Regions from separate parts of the Bordetella sp. genome, predicted to be linked through region 2. Evidence: predicted binding sites of a transcription regulator. Region 2 holds the regulator's gene; each other region holds the start of a gene.
What was found. Region 2 encodes sigma-54, which starts transcription at its own class of promoters, with help from an activator protein. Its sites were predicted from a motif close to TGGCANGNAANCTGCTTT; they were not measured.
Positions count from the first base shown of each region.

Region 1: ACO1P8_RS05975 (urease accessory protein UreD) is a predicted target of sigma-54. The motif match lies at 2,324-2,341, and genes of this name have one in related genera.
Region 3: ACO1P8_RS08775 (MSMEG_0572/Sll0783 family nitrogen starvation response protein) is a predicted target of sigma-54. The motif match lies at 1,834-1,851, and genes of this name have one in related genera.
Region 4: atzF (allophanate hydrolase) is a predicted target of sigma-54. The motif match lies at 2,144-2,161, and genes of this name have one in related genera.

Region 1 is NZ_JBMQQZ010000020.1:2,295-5,870, forward strand. It holds gene ACO1P8_RS05960 (urease subunit beta) at 53-358, opposite strand; gene ACO1P8_RS05965 (HupE/UreJ family protein) at 373-972, opposite strand; gene ureA (urease subunit gamma) at 1,039-1,341, opposite strand; gene ACO1P8_RS05975 (urease accessory protein UreD) at 1,360-2,232, opposite strand; gene ACO1P8_RS05980 (LOG family protein) at 2,581-3,264, opposite strand; gene polA (DNA polymerase I) at 3,263-3,576, shown strand, end outside.
Region 2 is NZ_JBMQQZ010000091.1:51,723-55,298, reverse strand. It holds gene ACO1P8_RS20050 (sigma-54 interaction domain-containing protein) at 1-716, shown strand, start outside; gene ACO1P8_RS20045 (PRC-barrel domain-containing protein) at 736-1,188, opposite strand; gene ACO1P8_RS20040 (RNA polymerase factor sigma-54) at 1,473-2,951, shown strand; gene ACO1P8_RS20035 (hypothetical protein) at 3,016-3,348, opposite strand; gene ACO1P8_RS20030 (hypothetical protein) at 3,514-3,576, shown strand, end outside.
Region 3 is NZ_JBMQQZ010000039.1:10,297-13,872, reverse strand. It holds gene ACO1P8_RS08785 (MSMEG_0568 family radical SAM protein) at 1-255, opposite strand, end outside; gene ACO1P8_RS08780 (Nit6803 family nitrilase) at 218-1,282, opposite strand; gene ACO1P8_RS08775 (MSMEG_0572/Sll0783 family nitrogen starvation response protein) at 1,299-1,781, opposite strand; gene ACO1P8_RS08770 (aminotransferase-like domain-containing protein) at 2,145-3,515, shown strand; gene ACO1P8_RS08765 (isocitrate lyase/PEP mutase family protein) at 3,523-3,576, opposite strand, start outside.
Region 4 is NZ_JBMQQZ010000077.1:61,090-64,665, reverse strand. It holds gene ACO1P8_RS15325 (ABC transporter substrate-binding protein) at 1-301, opposite strand, end outside; gene atzF (allophanate hydrolase) at 381-2,102, opposite strand; gene ACO1P8_RS15315 (DUF2322 family protein) at 2,405-2,737, opposite strand; gene ACO1P8_RS15310 (MFS transporter) at 2,780-3,576, opposite strand, start outside.

The sequences.
Region 1 (3,576 bases), on a different contig from region 2:
GTGGCGTTGCCCGCCGGGGTGATGTTGATCATGTCGATTTCCGCCGCGGCCCTCACAGCTTGCCCATCACGCGGCCCGCAAAGCCATAGACCGTGCGGTCGCCCGCCAGGGCAACCAGTTCTACGGTGCGGGTTTGTCCCGGTTCGAAACGGACGGCGGTGCCGGCCGTGATGTTCAGGCGATAGCCGCGCGCTGTCTCGCGTTCGAAAAGCAGCGCGTCGTTGACTTCGTAGAAGTGGAAATGCGAGCCGACCTGGATGGGCCGGTCGCCGGAGTTGGCCACCGTGACGGTGATCGTGGCGCGCCCGGCGTTGAGTTCGATCTCGCCGTCGTCCACCAGCAGTTCGCCGGGAATCATTGTGGTTTCCTTGTTCAGGCGGCCAGCAGCACGACGCCGTACAGGGCCACGCCCAGGCCGGCGATGCGAGGCAGCCAGGCATGCGCCCGGCGCATCGCCACACCCGCGGCGATGCCCGCGCAATGCAGTCCGATCGTGGCCGCCATGAAGCCGGCGATATAGGCTGCCGCGCTGGCGGTTTCGGGCAGTTCGTAGCCATGCGCATGGCCGTGGAAGAAAGCGAACAGGGCAGCGATGGCGGCGCCCGCCCACTCCGGCAGGCGGGCGCGCGCCGCTACCAGCAGGCCCAGCACCAGCAGAGAGGCGGCGATCATCGGCTCCACCGCCGGCATGGGTACGCGCGCCAGGCCGAACAGCGCGCCCAGCAGCAGGACCGCGGCGAAGGACAGCGGCGCCACCCAGACGCGGCGCGCCGTCAGCGCGCTCCATAAGCCGACCGCGATCATGGCGCAAAGGTGGTCCGCGCCCGTCAGGGGATGCAGCAAGCCGGCCATGGCGCTCGACGCCATGCCCGCGGCCTCGGCAATGTGTTCCTGCAAGGGATGCGCGGCGGCGGCGCCGCAAAACAGCAGGGTGGCGCTGGCGACGAGTGCCGCGATACGTGGGCGGTTCATTTTCTGGTCTCCATCGGCAAGGGAGTGTTTATCGGACAGCAGGGCGAAGGTCATGCAGCAGGGACATCAGGCAATGGGGTGGTGAACGGTGACCAGCTTGGTGCCGTCGGGAAAAGTCGCTTCGATCTGCACGTCCGGAATCATCTCCGGGACACCTTCCATGACGTCTTCGCGTGTCAGCAGCGTGGTGCCGTAGTCCATCAGGTCGGCGACGGTACGTCCATCGCGCGCACCTTCCATCAGCGCGGCGCTGATGTAGGCGACGGCTTCCGGGTAATTCAGTTTCAGGCCGCGTGCCTTGCGCCGTTCGGCCAGCAGCGCGGCGGTGAATATCAGGAGCTTGTCTTTTTCACGGGGGGTCAGCTTCATTGAAGGATCCAGGGAATGTCAGGTCGCCCAGAGGCGGAGAGGACGGCCGGGGACGCCATGCACCAGCGGGCGCAGCCGCAGCCAAAGGGCGGCGAACAAATGGCGCAGCAGTTCGATATGGGCGCCCGCGGCGCGAACGAGCAGGATGCCGGGCGTGGGACTCGTGACGCCGGCGCGCAAATCTGCCTGGAAGGGAAGGTCGGGGGCCAGGGCCTCCGCCAGCGCCGGCGTGCAGGACGCGCCGGCGGCCCACAGCGTTCCGTAGGCGGGCAATCCGGCCAGTCCTTGCGGCGCCTGCCTGAGCGCGGAATCCGCTCGCATGCGTTGCCGCTCCGTCCACAGCAGGCGGCCTGCGCCGTCCATCAGGCGAAAATCCGTCCGCAACTGGCCGGCGGACCAGGTTTCGCCGGCGGCCTGGCGCCCCAGCAGCGCGGCATCCCAACCCAGGGCCGTCGCACCCGCGGCCAGGCGGATGTCGATGTGCTGGTGGGCGTGGCTGTGGTCGAAATAGATGTTTTCCAGGGGCAGCCAATCGAGGCGCGCGTCCTTGCCGACGCGGATGTCCAGCGCCTGGCGGGACGGATGCAGCGGATTGGCCTTGTACCATTTGGTAGCCCCCGGCGTGGTGAAGACCGCGTGCGCGTCCGCCTCCAGTTCGATGTCCAGGTGCAATGTGTCGCCGCTGGCCAGGCCGCCCGGCGGATGCAGCAGTGTCAGGTGGCAGATGCCATCGCCGCCCTCCGGGTACAGGGGCTTTTGCACGGTAAGCGGGCCGACGTGTTGCCGCCGCGCGAGCACTGTGCGTCCCTGCCGATGCACCAGGCCCAGCCGCAGGCTCGCCAGCCATCCCCCGGTGTGGGGAATGTCCAGGATGGGGGCGAGCGCGTCCATGGGAGGTCGATATCCAGAGCGAGACGGAACGGTGGGCAGGCTGACGGTTGGGCGCCGCCTGGGGCGGGCGACCGTCGTGGTTGCGCAACATGACGCAAAATGTGTGCCATATTGCGCGGCTTATAGGGTGTGCCGTGGGGCACCGTGGGGACCCGTGTTGCCCCGGCGGGGGCGATGGCCATTGCCTTGTTCGGGGGGCAGAGAAGGGAGCCTCGGCGCCGCCCCGGTGCGCCAGCCGCTGCCAAACCGACGCATCTGCCAACATTTGCACCATAAAGGTGCGTCAAGATGCACCAAATCGCGCTTTCATGCACCGGTTCGGCGCGATGGGGCGGTGCGTGGTGCGTGTCAGGCGGGCAGGGAGGGCGCGTATTGCTCAGGCGACAGATACCGCATATGGAAATCGATAATGCGGCTGACGACGACCTTGGGATCGTCCTCCACGATGAACAGCTCCAGATCGTGCGCGCCTATCATGCCGTTGCTCAATACGGTCTTGGCCAGCCAGTCGACCGCGCCGTGCCAGTAATCCTTGCCCATGAGCACGATCGGTGCCGGCGGCACCTTCCCGGTCTGGACCAGCGTCAGCGCTTCGAATAGCTCATCCAGTGTGCCGAAGCCGCCGGGCAACGCCACGTAGGCGAAGCTGTGCATGAAGAACGTGGCCTTGCGGGCATAGAAGTATTCGAACATCAGGCTGATGGTCTGGTACTCGTTATTGTTGGCCTCGTGCGGAAGCACGATGTTCAGCCCGACGCTGGTTCCGCCGGTTTCGAATGCGCCTTTGTTGGCGGCCTCCATAATGCCTGGCCCGCCGCCCGCGATGATGGCGAAGCCGGCTTGCGCCAACGCGGCCGACAAGGCCTCGGCCTGCGCGTAATACGGCGATTCCCGGCTGACGCGCGCGCTGCCGAAAATGCTGACGGCCGGACCCAGCTCGCGCAGCTTCTCAGCCGCGGTCAGTATCTCTGACATAATCACCGGTATTTGCTTGCCGGCGGGAGTCTCCCTGCCATCTTCCTTCTTGATCATGAATAAAACCCTGTTGCTGGTTGACGGTTCTAGCTATCTGTACCGCGCCTATCATGCCATGCCTGATTTGCGGAACGCGCAGGGCGAACCGACGGGGGCGTTGTACGGCGTCGTCAATATGCTTCGCAAGCTGAAGCAGGACTATGACGCGCAGTATGCAGCGTGCATTTTCGATGCCCGGGGCAAGACGTTCCGTGACGACCTGTATCCCGAATACAAGTCGCATCGGCCGCCCATGCCGGAAGACCTCGCTGCGCAGATCGAGCCGATACACGAGGTGGTGCGGGCACTGGGCTGGCCCGTTTTCGCCAT
Region 2 (3,576 bases):
GCAGCTTCACCGGCGCCATCGCCCAGAACATCGGCTACTTCGAGCATGCCAGCGGCGGCACCCTGTTCCTGGACGAAGTCACGGAGATGCCGCTGGACATGCAGGTACAACTGCTGCGCGTCCTGGAAACCGGCACTTTTCATCGCGTCGGCGGACTCCACCCGGTTCGGGTAAACGTCCGCATCGTGGCCGCCACCAACCGGGACCCATACACGGCCGTCAACGAGGGCCGCTTCCGCGAGGACCTGCTCTACCGGCTGGCCGTGGTGCCGCTGCGCGTGCCGCCCCTGCGGGAAAGGCTGGAAGACGTGCCTTACCTGGCACAGCGTTTCCTGGACAGCTTCAACGCGGCCGAGGGAACCAACAAAGTCTTCTCCAAGCGTGCATCCGACGCCCTGCTGGCATACGACTGGCCGGGAAACGTCAGGGAATTGAAGAATACTATCCATCGCGCCTACATTCTGGCCGATAACGTGGTCGAGATCGCCGCGCCGGCGCTGTCACGGCGACAGTCCAAGGCGCAGGTTGCCCATGGCACGTTGAAGATGTCCGTGGGAACCTCGCTGCTGCAGGCACAAAGGGAATTGATCCTGGCGACACTGGCTCATCACCAGGGCGACAAGCGCCTGACCGCCCGCACGCTGGGTATCAGCCTTAAGACGCTGTACAACCGGCTTGGCACCTACGACGGATCCGCGACCTCGCACTCCGGGTAATCCCGGACTCGCGGCAAAGTCACGACCAATACGGGGGCTGCCCATAGTACTCGTGGACCCCCGCAGCCCAGGCGGGGTCAGCCATGCGCGGCCAATTGTCCTTGTCGAAGCCGGCGGCGTTGCGCAGACGCTCCAGGTCGATATCCAGCAGAAAGCATTTGCGGTCGGTGTCCAGCGTCAACGCGCTCCACGGCACCGCGAACAGCTTGTCGCCGATCCCCATGACACCGCCTCGTGCCAGCACGGCATAAGCGATGCGGCCGCTGCCGACGTCGATCATGATGTCCTGCAAAACGCCCAACTTTTCGCCGGACAGGTTCAGGACGTCGTTCCCCTCCAGCGTGGCCGCCGCCATGACTTCCGGCCCGGGGCCGGCGCCGGATTTCTTTGCCGACCCGACGATCCGCGTCTCGGCCGGCGAGCCGGCGGCGGCAATGTGCCCGGGTTCGACGGTATCTCGGCCATGCTCCATATCGACCTCCTGGGAATGACGCCGCCGCCGCGATCCTGGAGGCGTCTGGCAGTTATTACATGAGCTGGTAAATCCGTCCGGCAAAGTCGGGGGCTTGGCGGCATCCAGCGATCCACCTATCCCTACGCCAGCATGCGGCGTGCCTTGAAAAGCCAATAAATACGCGGGCTTGCCAGGGGTCCGTCAGGTCGCACGGGGTCGACTGAAAATTGGCATGCACCTTGCTTATGTTTGTCTTGAATGGGATGGGCGTTTTCATCCCTGCAGTCAGACGGAGACAGCAATTGGCACATCAAGCCACGTACGAACTCAGGGCGCGTCAGCAGACCAGCCTGACGCCGCGGCTCCAGCAGTCGGTAAAACTGCTGCAGATGTCCGCGCTGGAATTTACCCGCGAAATCGAGCAAGCACTTGCGACAAACCCGTTCCTCGAGGAAGGCGAGGACGATAACGCACCGGCCGACTCCGGCGTGGCGAGCACGCCGGCCACGGATACGGCGCTCCACGAAAATTTGGCCGGCGCGTCCGATATGCAGAATCCCGCTCTGACGGAAGCTCCGCCGGAAGTCGTGGTCGAGCTACCCGAGCTGCCGGACATTCAATCGGAGTATTCCGGCGATTACCCCGCGGCCCGCGCTTCGGGCGATGGCGACAGCGACGTCGGCCAGTGGGCCCGCAGCACCGAAGACCTGCGCGACCGGCTATGCAGCGAACTGTGCAGCTACCGACTGGCGCCACGCGATCGCCTGATGGCCGAGTACATCATCGAGGGGCTGGACGAAGAAGGCTATCTGCGAACCGACCTGACCGAACTCGCCGGGGACGGGGTATTCGATCCCCCACCCGAGCCCGAGGAATGGGAGGTCGCCCTTAAGTTGGTTCAGCAGCTCGACACGCCCGGCCTGGGGGCACGCAACCTCGCGGAATGCCTGAAGCTGCAACTCGTCGCGATGGACGAGACAACGCCCGCGCGCGATCTGGCAATCCACATCGTCGAACACGAACTGGAACGCCTGGGCAAGCACGATTTTTCCGGCCTGGTCCGCGCGTGCCAATGCAGCGACGACGCGATGCGCGAAGCGTGCTCGCTGATACGACGCCTGGACCCTCGCCCCGGACTGCGTTATTCACAAGCCGATTCCAGCTATGTGGTGCCCGATGTCGTCGTACAGAAGTTCAACAACCAATGGATCGTCACACCCAACCGTGCGGCGATGCCCCGCGCACGCCTGCATCGGGCCTACGCCGATCTGTTCCGCAATGCACGCTATAGCGACCGTTCGCCGATGGCACAAGAGCTGCAGGAAGCACGCTGGCTGATCCGCAACGTCGAACAACGCTACAGCACCATACAGCGCGTGGCGGAAGCGATCGTTCTGCGCCAGCAAACGTTCTTCGAGTACGGAGAGATCGCCCTGCGTCCGTTGATGCTGCGCGAGATCGCCGATGAATTGGAAATCCACGAGTCCACCGTATCCCGCGCGACGAGCAATAAATACATGGCCACGCCACGCGGCATTTTCGAATTCAAGCACTTCTTCTCCCGCGAACTTTATACGGACACGGGGGGAAGCTGCTCGGCCGCCGCCGTGCGGGCGTTGATCAAGGAAATGATTGACGGCGAAGATGCATCCACGCCCCTATCCGATGTCGACCTTGCGCAACTGCTCGGCCAGCAAGGCGTGGTGGTGGCGCGTCGCACCGTATCGAAGTACCGTGGACAGCTGAAGTACCCGCCCGCCGACATGCGCCGGCAGTACTGACCGCGAAGGCATATCGAAAAGGGGCGCCGCGGCGCCCCTTCGTCATTCCGCGCGGCGAAGGTCCTTACCGCTTGCCCGTATCCGTATAAGGCGCGCCGCCGCCCTTCGTTGGCGAGACGTTGGTGTTCTTCATATCCGAGGGCATGCGCGGTTCCTTTTCCTTTCGCAGGTCGCTGCCGGAACTATCCCGCGTAACCGGCGCGGTGCCGGCAGGATGGCTCGCATACGGCGCGGGCGCAGGCGTGCCCGGCGGTACCTTGTCATTCCTTGGCGGCGTGGCGGTAGAGTCGTTCGGCGTGGTGGAAGGCGTGGTAGGTGCATTCTGCTGCGCCAACGCGGCACCGGACCCGCAAGCCGCGGCGAGAATCAACATGGAGGTGAGACGACTGAACTTCATTCCGATCTCCTTTCGTGTGACGAGTTGGGACTACGCACACAGCAAGGGCTATGCCTATCGACGCATGGTTGGGGAATATTGCGCTCGGGTACGCAGCTTGCTCGAAGAACCAGCCCGTCGAGGGCCAGGTCAATCGGCCTGTAGACGACAACGAGGAGTAGCGTCATGAGCATCATCAAACTTTCTCTGAGTGCCATCGCATTGAGTATCCCGGCGGTGACTTTCACC
Region 3 (3,576 bases), on a different contig from region 2:
AAAGCGCGGCGCCTTGGGAAACGAAATCGTGGCGATGGGTATGGCGCCCCGCATGAGCGTACTGCGGCCATTGGCATCCGGCGGCATCGCCACGAACGGCGAATTCCAGGCGGTCGAGGTATGGACCGGCACCATGAAGGCGCGGTCCTCCACGAGGACCGCCTTATGATCCGACGGACCCGCACCGCCCCGGCGGCTGGCCGCGCCGGCACCGGGATCAAGCAGCCTGAGCCCTGACGATTGCAGCTCCGTCATCAGCTGGCGGTTCGCACTGACCGGCGAAAGCGGTGTTTCCATGATCGGCCTCTTCGGAAAACGGTGTAGCGGTGTCGGCGGGACGTTCGCCGGGATTCTTGGGAAATGCGTGCGGCGCCGCGCGCCGATCGATGGCCAGGCTAAGCAGTTCCGGGCGCGCGTAATGCCCCACGCTGTCCATCATGCGCTTGCGCTTGATGATCAAAGAGAGGTCGAGATCGGCTACGAGCAGCCCTTCGCCTTCGCGCAGGGGCTCGACCAGATGGTTGCCTTCCGGCCCCACGATGGCGGTATTGCAGCCGCCTCGCAGCGCCTTTTGCAGCGCGGGGTCCGGCGTGATGGAGGCAATCTGGCGATCCGTCAGCCACCCGGTGGCGTTGACCACGAAGCAGCCCGATTCCAGCGCGTGATGCCGGATCGTGACCTCGATCTGTTCGGCGAAGACCGGCCCCACCATGGAGCCGGGAAACTGACTGCAGTGGATCTGCTCGTGCTGCGTCATCAGGGCGTAGCGCGCGAGCGGGTTGTAGTGTTCCCAACAGGCCAGCGCGCCGACGCGGCCGACGGCCGTCTGCACGACCTCCAGCCCGCTGCCGTCGCCCTGCCCCCAGATCATCCGCTCGTGAAATGTCGGCGTGATCTTGCGGCGCCGCTGCAACAGCCTCCCGTCGGCATCGAACACCAGCTGGGTGTTGTAGAGCGATCCATGATCGCGTTCGTTCACGCCCAGCACCACGACGATGCCGTTTGCGCGCGCCCGCTCCGACACCGCCTGGGTGTCAGGGCCAGGCACGACCACGGCGCCTTCGTACAACCGCATATGCTCCGCGCCCGAAAGCACCGGCGGCTTCACAAACGAGAAGTACGGGTAGTACGGCACGAAGGTTTCGGGAAACACGATCAGGCCCGCGCCCTGGCGCGCGGCATCGTCGATGGCCTCGCATACCTTGCGCAGCGTGCCGCCCGGCGTCTCCAGGTCCGGAGACATCTGTACCGCGGCGACCCGTATGACACGTTTGTCGTACATGGCTGTTTCCCGTGGCCTATAGCGTCCAGGTGTCGAGGATGAAGGCGTTGTCGCGCCGGTGCAGCAGCACGAGATCCAGCACGTCCAGCGGATTGATGGGCCGGATGCCTTCGATCAGCGACGGCTCTCCATGACCGTACAGCGCCTGCAATGCGAAGCGGCAGGCGTAGACCTTGCCGCCTTCCTGCATGAACTTCTCGATCTGTTTATTGAAGTTCTGGTGCCCGGGAAATGCTTCGTCGCCCAATGTGGGGAAGCCGCGCTTGACGCCCAGCGTCACGCCAGGCCCGTAGAGCAATACCGAAGTTTCGAAGCCCTTGCGCTGCAGTCGCGTGGCCTGGAGCAGGTTTACGAAGCCGATGGAGCCTTCGAAGGCGACGGTATGGAAGGTGACCAGCGCTTTTTCTCCCGGCTCGGCCTTGACGTCTTCGAATACTTTCTCTTCGTAGTCGACCAGGAAGTCGCCTTTTTCGTGAGCGGGTTTGGTGACGGCGGGCATGGGATGTTCTCCAGAGAGATGAACGGAATACGCGGGGCTGCGTACGGCAAGTCTTGCAACGCCCATGCCATCGAGGGCGGTGTGAAATGCGATCAACATCCAATCAAGCGGAGTGGATTTGGCTTGCGCACGCCATCGGTGCCGGCCGGATGCCGTCCGCGCGGCTCACATCAGCGCCGCCGGAGCGCCCGCGTGCACCGACGATGTGCGATCCGCGGTCAATGGCGAACCGTACCGGTGCGTGGCGCGCCGGTACGGTGCAAAACGTCCCGGCGAGGCTCGCGCCCGGGGTGCTACTCATGTCATCGCCCTTGTGCCACCATTGCGCCATCCGCCGTTCACATCGATCCGGAGCAACAAGAGATGAGCTATTCCACGCGCCACTGGATAGGGAAACTCGCTCGCAGCGAACGCCCCGTCTACCTCCTGCTGCCCGAGCTGATCGAACAGGACATGGAGCAAGGCCGCCTGACATCGGGCGACCGCCTCCCCCCTTTGCGCGAACTGGCGGAAGCACTCAGCCTGGACTACACGACGGTGGCGCGCGGCTACGCCGAAGCCCGCAAACGCGGCCTGGTCGAATCGCATCCGGGCGCGGGCACTTACGTCAAAGGGGGCAATCCCTCGCTGGTTTCGCGCGGTGGAATCAGCGCGGAAATGAGCATGAATCTGCCGCCGGAGCCGCGGTCGGCCGCCTTGCTGGCGCGGGTGCGCAGAAGCGCTTCCTCGATTTTCGACGCCGACGATTTCTATGGCTTGCTGCGATACCAGGAATTCGGTGGCATGGCAGCGGACCGCGATGCGGGCGCGCGATGGCTGCGCCGCCAGCTGCCAGGCGTTAAAGGCGATCTGGTCCTGGTGTGTCCCGGTATACACAGCGTGCTGCTGGCATTGATCTCGCAATTGGTGCCGCACGGCGAATACCTCTGCGTGGAATCGCTGAGCTATCCCGGCATCAAGGCCATCGCGACACAACTCGGCGTGAAACTATTGCCGCTGCCGATGGATAGCGACGGCATCCGCGCCGATGCCTTCGAAGACGTCTGCAGATCCCTGCGCCCCAAAGCGCTCTATTGCAATCCGACGGTACAGAATCCCACTGCGATCACGATTCCGGCGCGGCGCCGCGAAGCGCTGGCCGACGTCGCGCAGCGCTATAACGTGGCCATCATCGAAGACGATCCCTACGCCATGCTGCCGGCGCAGATGCCGGAGCCCTTGACCTTGCTCGCGCCGGAGCTGTCCTACTACATCACCGGTTTCTCGAAGTGCCTGGGTGCGGGCATGCGAACGGCCTACGTCAAAGCGCCGGATGCCCTGCGTCGTGAAAGGCTGGCGGCGACGATGCGTGCCTTCACGGTGATGTCCTCGCCCATCACGAACGCGCTGGCGACCCGGTGGGTCAACGACGGGACGGCCGAAGCCATGCTGGAGGCCGTGCGTGCCGAATCCGCGGATCGCCAGGACCTCGCACGCAACGTGCTTGACGGCATGTCCTACACCGCCGACCCGGACGGGTTTCACCTCTGGCTGGAACTCCCGCCCCACCTGTCGTCGGTGGGGTTCGCCAAAAATATGAGGGACAAGGGTGTATGGGTCGTCGCGAGCGCGGCCTTCGCGACGGACGGCGCGCCGCCGTCGGCGGCGCGGGTCTGCCTGGGTGGCGCGATGACCTGGTCCGAATGTTCCGCCGGCCTGAACGTCCTGCGCGACGGGCTTCTCGCGGACGCCTGAGCGGTCTTTAGTCCAGCCGCAGCAACGTATCCTCGAAGGCATGCTGGGCGGATGCGCCGAA
Region 4 (3,576 bases), on a different contig from region 2:
ACCCGGTGCCGTTGGCGCTGCCGTCGCATCGGCCCGACAGCATGGCTTCCATCACCTGCTGGGCGCCGGCGAACTTCAGCACTTCGACGTCCAGCCCGGCTTCCTTGAAATAGCCTTTATCCACGCCGGCGAAGAAAGGCAGGCCGGCGGCGACCGGCCAGAAGCCGATGCGGATTTTGGGCGTCGATTGGGCGCGCACGATCGCCGGCATGGCCAGCATGCCGGCGGCGCCTGACTTCAGCAGTCGACGGCGGCCGCCGTCGACCGTTGCGGGAGCGGGTATGGATAGGGTGTTGCGCATGATGGAATTCCCCTGGGTCGGTTTGTGGTGGTGCAATGTCGATCGATCAGCGGGCGCGTCCCGCCCGTGTTATCAGGTCCTAAACCGGCGGCGTCGCGCGCGCGGCGATGTAGGCGCGCCAGCCGCCATAGGTGCTGACATCCTGGGCGCCGCTGAACGCGTGGTCCTCGCATACGAAACCGTGTACCCAGCGCCCGTCGGCCAATTCCAGGCTGCCCAGCGCCAACGGCGGCGGTACGAGCGCCAGAAAGCTGCCCAGCGCGGCCAAGGGCACTTGCCAGACTTCGATGTCGATGCCGACCCCGCCGTGCGCCACACGCCGCAGTCCCGGCTTGGCCGGCACGGTGCCGTTCAGGGCGTACAGCCGATACCGCGGCGCCGTCCTGGTCGTTTCCGCCAGGCGGGCGCCCCGCTCGGTCAATTGCGCGTTCAGCGGCATGCCGGAAAGATGCGCGCCCACCACGGCCAGGGGCAGGTGGGTGGCGGGGCCCGGCAGCAGGGCCGCGATGGGTTCGGGCGCCGGCAGCGGCGTCCCGGTCGCCCCTTGCGGCAGCTCCGTGCCATGGTGGAAGCGCTGGCCCAGCTCGGCCAGTTGCCAGTCGCTGCCCGCCGGGCCGATCAGCGTAATGCCGAAGGGCAGGCCGTCCGCACGCAGGCTCGCCGGCACCGCCAGCGCGGCATAGTCGAGCAGGTTGACGAAGTTCGTGTAGTGGCCCAGCTCGCGGTTGCGCACGACCGGTTCGGCCCGCATCGCGGCAATGGTGCAATGGGTCGGCGCCGTAGGCACGCACAGCAGGTCGATATCCGTCCACATGGCGTCCGTGCGCTGCGCCAAGCCGCGCAGCCGGTGCTGTGCGCGGTAGAGATCCGCCGCGTCGTAGCGCCGGCCCGCGGCGAGAATGTCGCGTACCGGCTGGATGACCGCATCCGGATGCATGTCGAAGAACTCCCGGACGGCGGCATAGCGTTCGGCCACCAGCGCGCTGTCGTAAAGCATCGCCGCGGCTTCGGCCAGCGGCGCATAGTCGATCGGTACCAGCGTGCCGCCCAGCGCCTGCATTTGCCGCAGGGCCTGCTGCCATGCGGCCTGGGACAAGGCGTCGCCGAAGAATTCCGGCCGGGCCGGGACACCGACGCGGAAGTTCACCGGCAGCGGGGTCGTGGCCATCGGCAGCTTGCGGGAGTAGGGGTCCCGTGGGTCGTGGCCGCAGGCTGCTTCCAGTACCTTCACCGCGGTGGCCACGGTGCGCGCGAGGATGGACACGCAGTCCACGCTTTGCGCGGCGGGCAGTACCCCGTATGCGGAGATCAACCCCCGGCTGGGCTTCAGTCCGACGATATTGTTCAGCCCCGCCGGCACACGGCCTGAACCTGCGGTGTCGGTGCCCAGGGCGAAATCCGTCTCGCCCGCCGCGACCACATAGGCGGATCCGGAACTGGAGCCCCCGCTGACGTAGGCCGCGTTGAAGGCGTTGGGTACGGCCCCATACGGCGAACGCGTGCCGTTCAAGCCGCAGGCGAACTGGTCCATATTGGTTTTGCCGGTCAGGACCGCGCCGGCGGCGAGCAGGCGTTCGACGGCCGCGGCGTGCTCGCGGGGCACGTAGGCGAAGTCGGGGCAGGCGGCCGTGGTGGGCTGGCCCGCGACATCGATGTTGTCCTTCACGGCGAAGCGCAGGCCGGACAACGGCCCATCGGCCGAAGCACCGGCGATAGCCGTGAACCTGCGTATCCACGCCGGATCGGACGTCGCCGCCGGCAGGTCCGGCAGGGTGGGATAGTCAGGCGAAGGAGTCGGCATGGCGGCGATGGCTCAATAGATATCCAAACTTGTGTACAAGTTAAGCAAGGCGCATGCCAATTTGCCGTGCCTGGGAAGGCGGTGCTTCGGCAGGCGGGCGCGCACGAGGAAGGGGCGTGCCGGGCACCGTCCCTGTGCATTGCACGGGGACGGTGCGGTCGGTCACCAAGGGATGGGGCGCGTAGCCCCGGGGATGCGATCGGTGGGGCGCATCGCCGCGCCGTCGATCGCGCGGCGCGGGCGGGGGGATTCTTTTCGGCTGCCGGCCGGTAGGCGGCGGCCGGACGCGGCGCGCGTGTGGCTTAGCCGGCGGCCTTGACGTCGATGCGCAGTGCTTCGCCGCCGGCGGCGGTCGCCAGCAGGCGATCGACGTTCGGATGGGCGCCAGGGCGGTTGCGCGCATCGGCCGTGTGTTCGGCGAATACGGCCAGTCCGTGTTCCGCGGCCTTGGCGTCCAAGGTGCCGAAGGCGTGCGAAAGGTAGTGGTAGACGGCCAATGAACCTTGCTTGCCCGGCTGGTTTTCGATGCTGGCCACCACCTTGCCCTGGGCGTCGATCAGGTCGATGGAGCCGATCCCGTCGATAGGGGGCAATTGACGCAGATTGTCCTTGAAAACGTGGGACGGCTGGATCACGGAGGTCATGGTTTTTTCCTGGATTGCTTGCGGGCCGTCATGTTATCCGAGGGGCGCGTCGCGCCCCGATACGGCCGTCATGAATGCCCCCAGGGCGAACAGCGCGCCGGCGGCGCATACCGCGTTCCATCCGCCCAGGGCCCAGGCCGCGCCCGCCAGGCCCGAACCCGCCGCACCACCCAGGAAAAACACGCCGACGAAAATGCCGTTGATGCGCCCGCGCGCCTCGGGCCGCAGAAAATTGATCGCGCGCCGACCCAGGGTCTGGTCGCCCGTTACCCCCACATCCAGCAGTACGGCGGCGGCTCCCATCGCCAGCAGCGGCCACCATGCGGCATGTGGCGCGGGCGCAGCCATACCGGCCCAGGCGGCCAGCCCCAGCGCGCCCAGCAGCACCGCGTGCGCCGCCAATGTCGCGCCGCGTGTCCAGCCGCGATCGCCGAGTCGTCCGAACAGCGGAGTGACAATGGCGCCGCCCGCGCCGGCCAGCGCGAACAAGGCGATGCCGCGCTGGCCCAATCCGAAGGGCGGCTGCGCCAGGCGCAGCGCGACGGCCGTCCAGAACAGGCTGAACGCGCCCATGACCAGGCTGGCCGACAGGGCGCGGCGCCGCAGTACTTTTTCTTCGCGCAACAGGCGCCAGAGCGAACCGATGAGCGCCGGATAGGAGGCGCTGGCGGCGGGCTGCCGGGCAGGCAGGCGCGCCGCCAGCACCGCGGCCAATAGCGCCATGGCCAGCGCGCTGATGCCGTAGAAGGCGCGCCAACCCCAGGCGTCGGCGATCAGGCTGGCCAGCGGCCGCGACAGCAGTATGCCCACCATCAGTCCGCCCATCACGT